DNA from 3 places in the Eubacterium sp. Marseille-QA0814 genome. Region 2 is predicted to be linked to each of the others. Evidence: predicted binding sites of a transcription regulator. Region 2 holds the regulator's gene; each other region holds the start of a gene.

Region 1 (3,291 bases), 200 kb from region 2:
CAGCAGCAGTTATTTCACCTGTTGGTAAGATTGTAAATCATGGCGAAGAAATCTGCTTCCCAAGTGGAATGGATGAAATGGGACCTATTACAAAGAAATTATATGAAACATTAACAGGTATCCAGATGGGCAGAATTGAAGCTCCAGAAGGCTGGTTAGTAGAAATTAAGTAATGACAATAAAAAGTCCGCTTATGTAACAGTAGGCGGGCTTATTTATTAATTGTGATTTCTTTGAAATCACAATTAATAAATAACGTTCCACTAGGGATGCACACTGGCGCAAAAGGAAAAATGTTGCTGAAGCAACATGCGCTCGGTGCGTAGAATGTCCCAAGGGACATTCTTAATTATATAATTGTGATTTCAAAGAAATCCCAATTAATTTGTTGTAGCTATTACTATTATGAAGGAGAAAAATATATATGTGGACAAGAGCAGAATTAAAAAGTACAGCCAGACAGATACTACAGAAGAATTACTGGAGTGGGGTACTTGTAACTTTGATATTATCCATTGTTATTGGTAATTTTAGTTTTGGAACATCAGTTAATTTTAATGACGTAACAGATTCCATAACTAACACGGGAAATTCTATTTTAACAGACAACTCTTATATGGGATATACAGATCAAAGTGTGAATTTACAGTTTAATATTTTAAGAACAAGATTACTGGGAATTATGAAAAATATTTCATACACACAGATTTCCATGGTGTTAATACTTGGAATAATCATTTTCCTAGCAGGTCTTGCTTTAGCTTTCTTAGTTTTTGCACAGTTAGAGGTTGGCTGTAAGAGATGGTTAATTAAAAACAGAACAGTGAATCCTCAATTTAGTGAAATGACAGAAGGGTTCAGAAATGGGTATTTAAACATTGCAAAAACAATGTTTTTAAAATCATTATATACATCATTATGGTCACTGTTATTTATTATACCCGGTATAGTTAAAATGTACGAATACAGAATGATACCATATTTGCTTGCTGAAAATCCTAATATGAGTTCCAGCGAAGCTTTTAGAAGAAGCAGACAAATGATGATGGGGAATAAAATGAATGCGTTTGTCCTTGACTTATCATTTATTGGTTGGAATATTTTGGCAGCGTTTACATGTGGTATACTTAACATATTCTATGTTGTACCATATAAATGTTTAACAGATGTAGAATTATACGTGACTCTATGTGGTTATCCTAAGCAGAATAATCAGCAACAGCATGATAATTTTAATACAAATTATGACAGTTACGAAGAAGTTTAGAAAAAAGTCACTTTTTGGAAACAAAATTCGATTATTATACTAGACAAAGGAATTATAATTTGTTAAAATTATAACAAAGTTGAAAATCTTTTTAAAAATTATATATATGGAGGATTAATATTATGTCAAAAAAAGTAGTTATTGCAGGCGCATGTCGTACAGCAATCGGTAAGATGGGTGGAGCTTTAAGCACAACTCCAGCACCAGTTTTAGGATCTATTGTTATTGAAGAAGCTCTTAAGAGAGCAGGCGTACCAAAGGACGCTGTTGATCACGTATACATGGGATGCGTTATCCAGGCTGGTCTTGGACAGAACGTAGCTCGTCAGGCTTCAATCAAGGCAGGTCTTCCAATTGAAACACCAGCAGTTACAGTAAACGTTGTTTGTGGATCAGGTCTTAACTGTGTAAACATGGCTGCGCAGATGATTAAAGCAGGAGATGCTGATATTGTTGTTGCAGGTGGTATGGAAAATATGTCAATGGCACCATACGCACTTCCAAAGGCAAGATTTGGTTACAGAATGAACAATGGTACAATCATTGATACAATGGTAAATGATGCTTTAACAGATGCATTCAACAACTACCACATGATGATTACTGCTGAAAACGTAGCTGAACAGTGGGGAATCTCAAGAGAAGAATTAGATGAATTCTCAGCAAACTCACAGCAGAAATGCGAAAAGGCTATGGCTGACGGTAAGTTCAAAGATGAAATCGTACCTGTTGTTGTTAAGAATAGAAAGGGCGATATCGTTGTAGATACAGATGAAGGACCAAGAGCTGGTACAACAGCTGAATCACTTGGTAAACTAAGATGCTGTTCAGGAAAGCCTGATGGTGTTATTACAGCAGGAAATGCTTCAGGTATTAACGATGGAGCTGCAGCAGTTGTAGTTATGAGCGAAGAAAAAGCTAAAGAATTAGGTGTTACACCTATGGCTACATTTGTTGCCGGAGCACTTGGTGGTGTTGCACCTGAAATCATGGGTGTTGGACCAGTTGCTTCAACAAAGAAAGTTATGGAAAAAACTGGCTTAACAGTTGATGATATGGACTTAATCGAAGCTAACGAAGCTTTCGCAGCACAGTCAGTAGCAGTTGCTAGAGACTTAAAGTTCGATATGAGCAAAGTAAACGTAAACGGTGGTGCTATCGCACTTGGACATCCGGTAGGAGCTTCAGGTTGCCGTATCCTTGTTACATTACTTCATGAAATGCAGAAGAGAGATGCTAAGAAGGGTCTCGCTACTTTATGTATCGGTGGCGGAATGGGTTGCTCAACAATCGTTGAAAGAGACTAATTGAATACATAAAAAGCTGGTGGCAATTTTTTACTACCAGCTTTTAGTGTGTTTTTCTACCATAAGAGTTTATCCAAACTCTTAATACAATTATAATTTTTTAAGGAGAAGTGATATGGAATTTATTACTTATGAACAGGATGGATTTGTTGGAGTAATTACAATCAACCGTCCAAAGGCATTAAATGCATTAAACAGCCAGGTTCTTGATGAATTAAATGCAACTCTAGATGCAGTTAATTTAGATGAAACAAGAGCATTAGTTTTAACAGGTGCAGGAGAAAAATCATTTGTAGCCGGTGCTGATATTGGAGAAATGTCAACATTAACAAAGGCTGAAGGTGAAGCATTTGGTAAAAAAGGAAACGATGTATTTAGAAAGTTAGAAACATTTGACATTCCTGTAATCGCTGCCGTAAACGGATTTGCTTTAGGTGGTGGATGCGAAATCTCAATGAGTTGTGATATTAGACTTTGTTCTGAAAATGCAATTTTCGGACAGCCTGAAGTAGGTCTTGGAATCACACCTGGATTTGGTGGAACACAAAGACTTGCAAGATTAGTTGGTCCTGGAATGGCTAAGCAGATGATTTACACAGCTAGAAACATTAAGGCTGATGAAGCTTACAGAATCGGTCTTGTAAATGCTGTATATCCACAGGAAGAATTATTAGATGCTGCAAAGAAGTTAGCTGCAACAATTGCTAAGCAGGCTCC
Region 2 (3,291 bases):
TAATACCTGTTAGAACATCTCCACTTCCTGCTGTGGCCATACCACTATTGCCTGTTAAATTAATATAAGTCCCTTTCTTATTAGCCATAACAGTTCTTGCATCTTTTAAAACAACTGTGGCGCCATATTTATAATTGACTTTTCTTGTATATTTAATTAAATCCTGTGCAATTTCTTTAGCCGGTACTGCAAGGAATCTGCTCATTTCTCCAAGATGAGGTGTTAAAATAACTTTATCATGAAGTTTTTCTTTTATTTCGTTATGTCTTGATATTGTATTAATACCATCAGCATCAATAACTGTAGGTATTTTTGATTCTAACACTTCATTAACAATTTCTGTTTGAACTTCACCGGTTCCCATTCCGGGACCTACTGCTATTACATCGCACCACTTAATTGCTGCCTGTAATGACTTAATATCAAATTTATCAATTGTATAAGTATTAATCATTGCTTCCGGTAAAAGCTTCCCTAAAATATTTCTGTTATTTTCGTGTGTAAATATGCGAACCATACCTGCACCTGTTTTAAAAGCAGCCAAAGCGGACAGTGCCGCGGCACCTGAAATTTCTTTGCTGCCTGCAATAATTAAAACCTTACCGTAATTACCCTTATAAGAATAATTAATTCTTCTTGGCAGATATTTTAAATCTTCTCTTGTAGCATATTTTATAAAATCACTGTTTTCCCATGATTCATATCCAATATCGCTTACAATGACTTTCCCACAATAATCTGCTCCCGGATACAATACCGTACCAACTTTATGAAAGCCGAAAGTCACAGTATAGTCCGCCTTAATCGCAACTCCAAGAACTTCTCCTGTACTTCCGTCAATGCCTGATGGAATGTCCACTGCATAAACCTTTGCCCTTTGATTATTTATATATTCAATGGCATCCTTATACTTACCTTCTACTTTTCTGGATAAACCAACGCCAAAAATTGCATCAACAAAAATATCGCAATCAGCAAAATCTTCAACAATACTTATGCCAAGATTTTCATTTATTCTAAGCTGTGTTTTAAAATCCTCTGTTGCCTTATTAATGTCACCAATAACGCATGTACATGTATTGTAGCCTTTCAAATGAAGCATTCTACATATAGCAAGACCATCTGCTCCGTTATTTCCTACACCGGCTATAACCTGAACAGTTTTTGTTACCGGCTCATTTTCCATAATTAAAGAAGTAACACTTAAAGCCGCTCTTTCCATTAAAACAATTCCCGGAATCCCGATTCTTTCAATTGTTTCAGTATCAACTTTTTTCATTTCACTGCTTGTAAGAATATTTTTCATAGGCCACTCCTATCTATAAACTCTCCTGTTTATTCTTTTCTGATATTCTATATGTAAGCTTCATTAAACTTTCAGACAAATGAACATTTTCAACTAAAATGTCCCCGCCAAAGCCTAAATCTGTATGAGCAAAGTTCCAAAAAGCCTTTACTCCACATTCTACTAATTTTTCAGCAACTTCCTTAGCCGGTCCTTTTGGTAATGTTAACGCAACAATTTCAACATTATTTTCCTTAACATAATCATAAAGTGTAGAAATATCTAAAATTTCCGCATTCTGTGTTTTCTTACCAATTAAATCAGGATTTTTGTCAAACAATGCTGTTATTTCAAAGCCTCTGTTTCTGAAGTTGCCATAATTAGCAATAGCCTGACCTAAATTTCCTGCTCCTACAATAACCATTTTGTGGGGTACATTAAGACCAAGTAACTTTCCTATTTCGTCATAAAGATATTGTACATTATACCCATATCCCTGCTGACCGAAACCACCAAAATTATTTAAGTCCTGTCTAATCTGAGATGCTGTAACATTCATCATCTGACTTAGCTCTTTTGACGAGATTCTTTCGATGTTTTGAGCTTTTAACTCATCTAAATATCTATAATAACGTGGTAGTCTTGAAACTACCGCTTTTGAGATTTTATTCATCACATTCTCCTACCTTATATATATATGGTTAATTATAAGGATATAGCAAAAGATTGTCAAATATTTGTCATTCTATATTTTGTTTTAAATTTCAGCATTTTATGATAAACTAGTTAATTAGTGAAATTCAATTAAACAGGAGGATTCTCATGATATTATCATGTAATCATATAAGCAAATCATACGGTGTTGAAACAATTTTAAATGACTGCTCTTTTTTCATAAATGATAATGAAAAAGCAGCCATTGTTGGAAATAACGGTGCCGGCAAATCTACCATTATGAAGATTATAATGGGGGAACTTTCACCTGATGAGGGAAACGTAATTATTGGCAAGGATAAAACTATCGGTTACCTTGCCCAGTATCAGGATTTAGGTTCAGACACTACTATTTACGAAGAAGTAAAATCTGTTAAACAGAACTTAATTGACATGGAACAAAAACTTTTGGAATACGAGAAAGAAATGGCAAAGGTTTCAGGTGATGAACTTTCTAAATTAATAGAAACTTACACTAACCTGGAACATCGTTTTCAGTTATTAAATGGCTATTCATACAAAAGTGAAATTGAGGGTGTAATAAAAGGTCTTGGATTTACGGAAGATGATTTTAATAAGTCTGTTGGTAATCTTTCAGGTGGTCAGAAAACTCGTGTTGCCCTTTGCAAACTTTTGTTAGAAAAACCTGATATTATTATGTTGGACGAGCCTACTAACCACCTTGATTTAAATTCAATTAAATGGTTGGAAACATATTTGCTTAACTATAACGGGGCTGTTTTAATAATCGCCCATGACCGCTACTTTTTAGACAAGATAGTTTCTAAAGTTATAGAAATTGAAAACCATAAAGCACATGTATACAGTGGTAACTATTCTGACTTTGCTGTAAAAAAACAGGAATTAAGAGTTGCTACAATGAATGCCTATTTAAAACAGCAAAGTGAAATCAAACATCAGGAAGAAGTTATTGCCAAACTTCGCTCTTACAAACAGGAAAAATTTTATAAGCGTGCAGAAAGCCGTGAAAAGCAATTAGAAAAAATAGATCTAATTGAAAAGCCTGAAGAGTTAAAAAATAACATGACCATTAAATTGGAGCCTGACATTGTCAGTGGAAACGATGTTTTGTCTGTTGAGAACCTTGAAAAATCTTATAATACTCTTCTTTTTAAGAATATAAGTTTTGAAATAAAACGTGGTGAACATGTAGCAATTATTGGTGATAACGGCACAGGAAAAACCACTATATTAAAAATAATAAACGGCTTAGTTGATGCAGACTCAGGTATGATTAAGTTGGGCACAAATGTACATATTGGATATTATGA
Region 3 (3,291 bases), 170 kb from region 2:
AAGTGCCAGCGCTCACAAGTTTTACGGCCCTAAAGGAATAGGCTTTTTGTATATAAAAGAGCCGAAAAAAATGAATCCACTGGTGTATGGTGGAAGTCAGGAATTTGGCAAAAGAGCAGGCACTGAAAATGTGGCAGCTATTGTGGGCATGGGGGTGGCGGTAGAAACTGCCAAAAATAAAATAACCAAAAGATTGGAAAAAGAGAGCAGACTGAGAGATTATCTAATTAACAGAATGTTAAGAGAAATTCCATACGTGAGATTAAACGGCCATCAGATAAAACGACTACCGGGAAATGCTAATTTTACAATAGCAGGAATTGATGGAACATCACTTGTAATACTAATGGATAATGAAGGTGTGTGTATTTCAGCCGGTTCAGCATGTTCTTCTTCATCAGATAAGCCGTCTCATGTTATAACCGCAATTGGTGTGCCGGATAAATTTGCATACGGAACCATTAGAATTACATTATCCTACGAAAACACAAAAGAAGAGATTGATTACACAGTAAATACACTGAAAGAAAATATTTTGAAAATGAGAAAAGCGGGAAATTAGAAAAGGAGCTGTGCGCCGGTGATTAGATATCTTTAAGGCGACAGCTCTATGTTTAAATTAAAGGGTAAATATTTTTAAATCAAAAGAATTAGCAATTTCGTATGCTTTATCAAAACCGTAACCAATGTATTCAGCTTTATGAGCGTCAGAACCAAGGGTAACGTATTTCCCACCTAATTCCTTATATCTTTTAATAATATCAGTATGTGGATTAAAAAAGTCAAAACCTTTAGATAAGTTAGAAGTGTTAATTTCCAATTTAATATCTTTTTCTATAATGAATTTTAAAATCTCATCAATAACATCCTGATAATCACGTGGTGAATAGTTTGAGTCTCTGTTTGGACTGTATCTTACAACATAGTCTAAATGACCTAAAGTATCAATTTGGCTGAATTCTAATAAGCCTTCCAAAAGAGTTTTAAAATAAAGTTCAAAAGCATCCCTGTCCTGTCTGTTTTTCCAAAAATCTGTATAATATGGGTCCATGTTGTCCACAATATGACAGGAGCCAATTATAAAATCCAACGCTGATGCATTTATAAGCTCCAGGCATTGAGTACCTGTACCTTTCATAAGCCCCAACTCAATGCCTTTAAAAAGTTTAATTTTATTTTTGTATTGTTCTTTTTTTTTAGATAAAACCAAATTATATTTAGGAAGGTCAATAAGAGGAGTTTCCCCTTCAACAGGCCAGTTAAAATCCTCATGGTCGGTTATGACAATTTGGTTCATTTTTAACTCAATTGCTTTTGAAATAATATTGTCGATTTTTTCTTCTGAGTCAAAAGAAAATTTGCTATGAACATGATAATCTGAAATCATAATATTAGTCCTTTTTATTTTTTTGTAAAATTCACGTTAAAATTTAACTTAGAATTTTAAATAAAATATAGCAAAAACAACAATAAAAATCTACAATAACGTTTCATTATCAAAAAATTGACAAAAATTTAACAAAAAACCAAGAAAAACCGTAAAAACACCTTGATATTTACAGAGTAATTATGTAAAATAATCAATAGGTTAATGAAAATTAACAATAAAAATTAAAAATTTTTCAGGAGGAAAAATCAAATGGCAGTTAAAGTTGCAATTAACGGATTTGGACGTATTGGACGTCTTGCTTTCAGACAGATGTTTGGTGCTGAAGGTTATGAAGTAGTAGCTATCAACGACTTAACAAGTCCTAAAATGTTAGCTCACTTATTAAAGTATGATTCATCACAGGGTAAATATGAAAAGGCTGATACAGTTTCAGCTACAGAAGATTCTATCATCGTTGATGGTAAGGAAATCAAGATTTATGCAGAAGCTGATGCTTCAAATTGCCCTTGGGGAGAATTAAACGTAGACGTAGTATTAGAATGTACAGGATTCTATACATCAAAGGACAAAGCACAGGCTCATATCAAAGCTGGTGCTCGTAAGGTTGTTATTTCAGCTCCAGCTGGAAATGATCTTCCTACAATCGTTTACAATACAAACCACAATACATTAAAGCCAGAAGATACAATTATCTCAGCTGCTTCATGTACAACAAACTGTTTAGCACCTATGGCTGATGCTCTTAACAAGTACGCTCCAATCCAGAGTGGTATCATGTTAACAATTCATGCTTACACAGGTGATCAGATGACTCTTGATGGTCCTCAGAGAAAGGGTGACTTAAGAAGATCAAGAGCTGCTGCAGTTAACATCGTTCCTAACTCAACAGGTGCTGCAAAAGCTATCGGATTAGTAATTCCAGAATTAAACGGAAAATTAATCGGATCTGCACAGAGAGTTCCAGTTCCAACAGGATCAACAACAGTTCTTACTGCTGTAGTTAAAGGAAAAGATATCACAGTTGAAGGTATCAACGCAGCTATGAAGGCAGCTTCAAACGAATCATACGGATACAATGAAGACGAAATCGTTTCTTCAGATATCGTAGGTATGAGATATGGTTCATTATTTGATGCTACACAGACAATGGTATCAAAGGTTGACGAAGACACATATGAAGTACAGGTTGTTTCATGGTATGACAACGAAAATTCATACACAAGCCAGATGGTTAGAACAATCAAATACTTCTCAGAACTTGCATAAGTTTAAGAATATTAAGATCCAAAAGGGTCCGGCTTTAATGGGCCGGGCCCTTTGTTTATGTATGGGTTTTTAGTTTATACAGTATGGATTTTTAAATATGAAAATTAGAAAGGAAAGTTAATATGCTTAACAAAAAATCAGTTGATGATATCAATGTAAAAGGATTAAAGGTATTAGTTCGTTGTGATTTCAACGTACCTTTAAAGGAAGGCGTTATTACAGATGAAAACCGTCTTGTAGCAGCTCTTCCAACAATCAAAAAATTAATTAATGATGGTGGTAAGGTTATCCTTTGCTCACATCTTGGAAAGCCAAAGGGAGAACCAAAGCCTGAATTATCACTTGCACCAGTTGCAGTAAGACTTTCAGAATTATTAGGACAGGAAGTTAAGTTTGCAGCAGATGATAATGTTGTAGGTGAAAATGCAAAAGCAGCAGTAGCAGCTATGCAGGATGGTGATGTAGTATTACTTCAGAATACACGTTACAGAGCAGAAGAAACAAAGAATGGAGAAGCTTTCTCAAAAGAACTTGCTTCACTTTGTGATGTATTTGTAAATGATGCATTTGGTACAGCTCATAGAGCACACTGTTCAAACGTTGGTGTAACAGAATATGTTGACACAGCAGTAGTT

Evidence for each region. Region 2 encodes Rex, which represses fermentation and respiration genes when NADH is low (regulators of the CRP and FNR family bind a similar motif). Its sites were predicted from a motif close to ATTGTTAANNNNTTAACAAT; they were not measured.
Region 1: a site for Rex is predicted at 1,326-1,345, ahead of ACQY63_RS04225 (acetyl-CoA C-acetyltransferase). Genes of this name have one in related genera too.
Region 3: a site for Rex is predicted at 1,504-1,523, ahead of gap (type I glyceraldehyde-3-phosphate dehydrogenase). Genes of this name have one in related genera too.

The regions. Positions count from the first base shown of each region.
Region 1 is NZ_CBCPMG010000001.1:892,486-895,776, reverse strand. It holds gene ACQY63_RS04235 (branched-chain amino acid aminotransferase) at 1-173, shown strand, start outside; gene ACQY63_RS04230 (DUF975 family protein) at 425-1,267, shown strand; gene ACQY63_RS04225 (acetyl-CoA C-acetyltransferase) at 1,390-2,574, shown strand; gene ACQY63_RS04220 (enoyl-CoA hydratase-related protein) at 2,690-3,291, shown strand, end outside.
Region 2 is NZ_CBCPMG010000001.1:690,112-693,402, forward strand. It holds gene ACQY63_RS03250 (NAD(P)H-hydrate dehydratase) at 1-1,306, opposite strand, end outside; gene ACQY63_RS03255 (redox-sensing transcriptional repressor Rex) at 1,320-1,958, opposite strand; gene ACQY63_RS03260 (ATP-binding cassette domain-containing protein) at 2,108-3,291, shown strand, end outside.
Region 3 is NZ_CBCPMG010000001.1:864,311-867,601, reverse strand. It holds gene ACQY63_RS04110 (cysteine desulfurase family protein) at 1-562, shown strand, start outside; gene ACQY63_RS04105 (histidinol-phosphatase HisJ family protein) at 620-1,387, opposite strand; gene gap (type I glyceraldehyde-3-phosphate dehydrogenase) at 1,640-2,656, shown strand; gene ACQY63_RS04095 (phosphoglycerate kinase) at 2,779-3,291, shown strand, end outside.